Regions from separate parts of the Kosakonia calanthes genome, predicted to be linked through region 2. Evidence: predicted binding sites of a transcription regulator. Region 2 holds the regulator's gene; the other holds the start of a gene.
The links. Region 2 encodes PurR, which represses purine synthesis genes. Its sites were predicted from a motif close to CANGCAAACGTTTGCNTG; they were not measured.

Region 1: a site for PurR is predicted at 1,951-1,968, ahead of gcvT (glycine cleavage system aminomethyltransferase GcvT). Genes of this name have one in related genera too.

Annotation. Positions count from the first base shown of each region.
Region 1 covers NZ_CP151800.1:882,075-885,195, reverse strand. The annotation lists gene gcvP (aminomethyl-transferring glycine dehydrogenase) at 1-143, opposite strand, end outside; gene gcvH (glycine cleavage system protein GcvH) at 355-744, opposite strand; gene gcvT (glycine cleavage system aminomethyltransferase GcvT) at 768-1,862, opposite strand; gene ubiI (FAD-dependent 2-octaprenylphenol hydroxylase) at 2,284-3,121, opposite strand, start outside.
Region 2 covers NZ_CP151800.1:2,660,595-2,663,715, forward strand. The annotation lists gene AAEY27_RS12450 (MFS transporter) at 1-798, opposite strand, end outside; gene AAEY27_RS12455 (YnhF family membrane protein) at 973-1,062, opposite strand; gene purR (HTH-type transcriptional repressor PurR) at 1,360-2,385, shown strand; gene punR (DNA-binding transcriptional activator PunR) at 2,405-3,121, opposite strand, start outside.

The DNA.
Region 1 (3,121 bases), 1.8 Mb from region 2:
TTCGGCACAATTTGCGCAATCAGTGCATTCAGCGAGTCTGCACCCACGGTGTTCAGCATCTCCTGCTGTTGCGATGCGTCCGGGCCGATATGCCTGCCGATAAATGCGGCGTGGTTTTCAAGCTGACTTAACGTCTGAGTCATGAGCGAGGATTCCTGAAACGTGCAGTGATATATAAAGCGAAAAGCTGGCTTTGGTTGTGTGCCCGATTGCCGGATGGCGCTAATACTTATCCGACTTACAAACCGGGCCGACGTCATGCTGTAGACCGGATAAACGCAGCCCCACCCGACCTACAAATCAAGCCTACGTCAACCTGTAGGCCGGATAAACGCAGTGCCATCCGGCACAACGTTATTCGTCTTCTAACAGCGCGGAATAACCTGTCGCATCCAACAGGGCGGCAACTTCCGCTTCGTCGCTGGCTTTGATTTTAAAGATCCAACCTTCGCCATACGGCTCGCTGTTTACCAGCTCCGGCGAGTCATTCAGGCTTTCGTTAACTGCGACGACTTCGCCGCTGATCGGTGCGTAGATATCCGAGGCCGCTTTTACGGATTCGGCAACGGCGCAATCATCGCCTGCGCTTACGGTCGCACCGACTTCCGGCAGGTCAACAAACACCATATCGCCCAGCAGTTCCTGCGCGTGTTCAGTGATGCCAACGGTATAGCTGCCGTCTGCTTCTTTGCGCAGCCACTCGTGTTCTTTACTGTATTTCAGATCGCCTGGTACATTGCTCATCGTATTCTCTCCAAAACAATAGGTTACGCGACGGCTTTGCCGGCACGCACAAAAACAGGTTTAGTGACTTTCACTGGCATTTCGCGGTTACGGATCTGCACAATGGCCGTTTCGCCGATACCCGCCGGCACACGCGCCAGCGCAATACTGTAGCCAAGCGTCGGCGAGAATGTTCCGCTGGTGATCACGCCTTTTTGCACAGTGCCTTGCGCGTCGGTGAACTGCACCGACAGCTCATTGCGCAGCACGCCTTTGTCGGTCATCACCAGACCCACCAGTTGCTCGGGGCCTTTTTCGCGCTGTTGTTCCAGGGCTTCACGACCGATGAATTCACGATCCTGCGGCTCCCAGGCGATAGTCCAGCCCATATTGGCCGCCAGCGGGGAAATACCTTCATCCATCTCCTGGCCGTACAGGTTCATGCCCGCTTCCAGACGCAGCGTATCGCGCGCGCCCAGACCGCAAGGTTTTACACCTGCGTTCAGCAGTTCCTGCCAGAAGCCGGCCGCTTTTTCATTCGGCAGCGCAATTTCATATCCGGCTTCGCCGGTATAACCGGTAGTGGCAATAAACAGATCGCCGGCTTCGACACCAAAGAAGGGTTTCATGCCCGCAACAGCATTGCGTTGTTCATCGCTAAACAGGCGCGCGGCTTTCTCTTGCGCATGCGGGCCTTGCACCGCAATCAGCGACAAATCATCACGCACGGTGATGTCGATGGAGAAAGGTTCAGCGTGTTGGGAAATCCAGGAGAGGTCTTTTTCGCGGGTGGCGGAGTTAACAACGAGGCGGAAGAAATCTTCAGTGAAGTAGTAGACGATCAGGTCATCAATCACGCCGCCGGAGGCATTTAACATGCCGGTATAAAGCGCTTTACCCGGTTTGGTCAGTTTCGCGACGTCATTTGCCAGTAAATAACGCAGAAACTCGCGGGTGCGGCTGCCTTTGAGGTCAACGATGGTCATGTGCGACACATCAAACATTCCGGCATCGGTTCGCACCGCGTGGTGCTCATCGATTTGCGAGCCGTAATGCAGCGGCATCATCCAGCCATGGAAATCCACCATGCGGGCACCGCTTGACGTGTGTTGTTCAAATAAAGGGGTCTGCTGAGCCATCTTTTCCTCGTCGAATAAGCTGAGCTATCACGTGTTTTGCAGCGCCAGGTGCGCCCAAAAAACCAGTGCCGACGCCTTTTCAGACGTCGACGCAAACGTTCTCTTTCGTCTGAACTTATCACCGAAAGCGGCAGTAAACCATAAGAGAAAATGGGTCATCACATTAGCTTATGACCATTCAAGCCAAAGATAACCACAGAGTAAAATTCTGGGTGAATGCCATTTAAGAACAATAAGCCGTCAGTAATGTACGCTCATTACGATGAGAATCAGGATTTCACACCATTTAAGAGTGGAAATTTCCACTATAAGAAAAACGCGACATGAGAAAATCTAATCCGAAAAATAGCGTGAAATTAGATTATTTCAAATGAGGAGGAAGGAGCCCTTCCCGAGGACGGGAAGGGAAAGTGTGACGCAGTTAACGTAACCACTCAGGCAAGTCATTAAGACCCAGCGCCTGACGTAATAACTGGGTTTTAACACCGGGAAGGGTATCGGCCAGTTTCAGGCCGATATCACGCAGCAGCTTTTTCGCCGGGTGGGTGCCGGCAAAGAGTTCGCGAAAACCTTGCATGCTCGCCAGCATTACCGCCGCGCTGTGTTTGCGGCTACGCTCGTAGCGGCGCAAGTAAAGATGCTGGCCAATGTCTTTGCCTTCACGGCTTAAACGGCGCAGTTCGGTAATCAGTTCCGCCACATCCATAAAACCGAGGTTCACCCCCTGCCCTGCTAATGGATGAATGGTGTGTGCGGCGTCGCCCACCAGCGCCAGACGATGTCCGGCGAACTGGCGCGCATAGCGCCCGGTTAACGGGTAAACCTGACGTTCGCTCTGCACCTCGCACAGACCAAGACGGTTATCAAAAGCAACGCACAGCGCCTGATTGAACTCGTCATCGCTTGCCTGTTGCATCGCTTTCGCTTGCTCCGGCGGCAGCGACCAGACGATGGAGCACAAATGCGGATCGCTGAGCGGCAGAAAAGCCAGAATGCCGTCGTTATGGAACACCTGGCGCGCCACGGCCTGATGGGGTTCTTCGGTGCGGATCGTCGCCACCAGCGCGTAGTGGTGATAATCCCAGAAGGTCAGCGGAATATCCGCTTTGTTACGCAGCCAGGAGTTTGCGCCATCTGCGCCCACCACCAGCCGGGCGGTTAACATGGTGCCATCTTTCAGGGTCAGAAACGCGTCGTTCTCACCCCATGCCACCTGCTGAAGTTCCGCCGGGGCGATGAGCGTGACATCCTTGCACTGC
Region 2 (3,121 bases):
GGTAACAGAGCGGTCCGCCAGTTTCCCACCGAGATAGTTACCAATCGAGAAGCCCACACCAATCAGTACCAGCATGGCGGTAACAAATACCGGCGTAGCATGAGTAATGGTATGCAGTACCGGAGAGATATAGGTATAGAGCGTAAACATGGCTCCAGCACCCAGCACGGTGGTCAGTAACGCAGAGAGAACCTGCGGACGCATCAGTACTGACAGCTCTTTGCGGACATCCGGACGCGCACCCGCGCCGCCTTTTGGCAGAGAGAAGAACAGGCTCAACATAGCAATCACGCCCAGTCCGGCAGTGGCCATAAATGACATGCGCCAGCCGATGGTTTCACCCAGCCAGGTAGCGGCAGGCACGCCGCCGATATTAGCGATGGTCAGCCCCATAAACATGGTGGCGACTGCGCTGGCCTGTTTTTCTTTCGCAACCACGCTTGCGGCCACCACCGAACCGAGGCCGAAGAATGCGCCGTGGTTCAGGCTGGTAACGATGCGGGCGAGCATTAATGTGGAGTAGTCTGGCGCAATGGCCGACAACACGTTACCCAAGGTAAAAATAGACATCAAAAAGATCAGCGCGTTACGACGACCGCGATGCGACAGCAGCAGCGTCATCAGGGGGGCGCCGACCATCACGCCGATAGCGTATGCGCTAATCAACATCCCTGCCGCCGGAATGGAAACGTCAACGCCGCGGGCAATCACCGGCAGTAATCCCATTGGGGAAAACTCCGTAGTACCGATACCGAAGGCACCGATAGCCAGGGACAGCAAAGGGAAATTAATTTTCATATTTTGGCTCCGAAAATGACATGCCGACGCTCGACTCTGTCGTTGAAGACAAAAGTATGACAGCTGTCACATAAATTAGAAGTTAGCTGAATGACAAAAGATTATTGCGCAACAGATACAAATGCAGGAGATAAGGCAGGAAAACCGAGGGAGAAAGCTCTCCCTCGCGATAGATCAATGCAGTGCTGCGGTCAGCGCGCCGAAAACAATCAGACCCAGAACGATGACGGTGGTGAATAATGAATACTTAAGATCGGTGCTCATCAATTTCTCTCCTTTTAATTTCCCCACAAAAAGTGAGATAGCGCATTTTTGCACAAATTATCCTAAAAATCTTGCGGGAATTAGAGGGAGAATCGTTTTAACTCTTCCCCTTTTGCTCAAGATAAGACAAAATTCGACGCTAAATTTATAAGCGTACCGGCCATTGACTCCCCTCCTGACGTCCAGTGTCGTTTTCCCGGCGTACCGCACTCTTTTTGCTGAGTTCAGGGTGTTTAAAGGCAAACGTTTACCTTAAGTATTATCAGGAGCTTACGATATGGTCTGGAGTAATATCTGATGGCAACGATTAAAGACGTCGCGAAACGAGCAAACGTTTCCACTACAACCGTATCACATGTAATTAACAAAACACGCTTCGTCGCCGAAGAGACGCGCAACGCCGTGTGGGCCGCGATCAAAGAACTGCACTATTCGCCGAGCGCCGTGGCGCGCAGTTTGAAAGTCAATCACACAAAATCTATCGGTTTATTGGCCACCAGCAGCGAAGCGGCCTATTTTGCCGAAATCATCGAAGCTGTCGAAAAGAAATGTTTCCAGAAAGGCTACACCCTGATTCTGGGTAACGCATGGAATAGCCACGAAAAACAGCGCGCTTATTTGTCGATGATGGCGCAAAAACGCGTCGACGGCCTGTTGGTTATGTGCTCTGAATATCCCGAATCTGTTTTAAGCATGCTGGAAGAGTATCGCCACATTCCGATGGTGGTGATGGACTGGGGCGAAGCAAAAGCCGATTTTACCGATTCTGTCATTGATAACGCCTTCGAAGGCGGTTATATGGCAGGCCGCTATCTTATTGAACGCGGGCATCGCGATATCGGCGTGATCCCCGGCCCGCTGGAGCGTAATACCGGCGCAGGCCGTCTGGCGGGCTTTATGAAATCGATGGAAGAAGCCATGATTTCCGTCCCGGAAAACTGGATTGTGCAGGGCGACTTCGAACCGGAATCTGGTTACCGCGCCATGCAGCAGATCCTCGGCCAGTCGCACCGCCCTACCGCCGTTTTTTGCGGCGGTGATATTATGGCGATGGGCGCACTGTGCGCCGCTGATGAGATGGGTTTACGCGTACCGCAGGATATTTCGGTTATCGGTTATGACAATGTGCGCAACTCTCGCTTCTTCACGCCAGCGTTGACGACGATTCATCAGCCGAAAGATTCATTGGGTGAAACCGCCTTTACCATGTTGCTTGACCGCATCGTCAACAAACGTGAAGAGTCGCAATCGATTGAGGTGCATCCGCGCCTGGTAGAGCGCCGCTCGGTGGCCGATGGCCCGTTCCGCGACTACCGCCGTTAATCTTCTTTCGCGGGGGCCGTTACTCCGGCTCCCGCAACCATTCACTGTTCAGCGTTTCGCTATCTCCCAGGTACTCCAGCAGCCAATTTAAGGCGGGCGATGCCTCGTTTTGTTGCCATGTCAGGCAGCAAGCCGCATCCGGAAACGGGTTTTCCAGTTCGAGCGCCACCCAGGCTCCGCTATCCAACCACGGTCTGGCAAAATGCGCCGGCACCATGCCCACACACAGCCCCGCCGAGAGACAGGCTTCCGACGATTCCCAATCCGGGACAATCACGCGTTTTTGGTTATCCAGCAGCCAGGTAATGCGTTTCGGTAATGAACGCGACGTATCTTCCTGAATCAGCGAAGGCCAGTTGCGCAACGTCTCATCACTTAGCGGGCCGGGCATTGCAGCCAAAGGATGTTGACTGGAAACCACGCATTTCCAGCTAAGCATGCCCATATCGCGAAACGCATAACGTCCACCGACCGGAATGGCCTGCGTTGCGCCAATCGCCAACTCAACGCGTCCGTCAGAAAGCGCATCCCAGACGCCATTAAACACCTCCTGATAAACCAGTAATTCGACATCACTGAAATGGCGATAAAAATCAACGATTAGCTGCCGCGTGCGCGAAGGTTTAACGATATTGTCCACCGCGATCGCCAGTTGCCCGCGCCAGCCATTGGCGATTTGCTGGCACTGCTGGCGGGTGACCTGCATTTTTTTGATAACAGAACGCCCTTCTTTCAA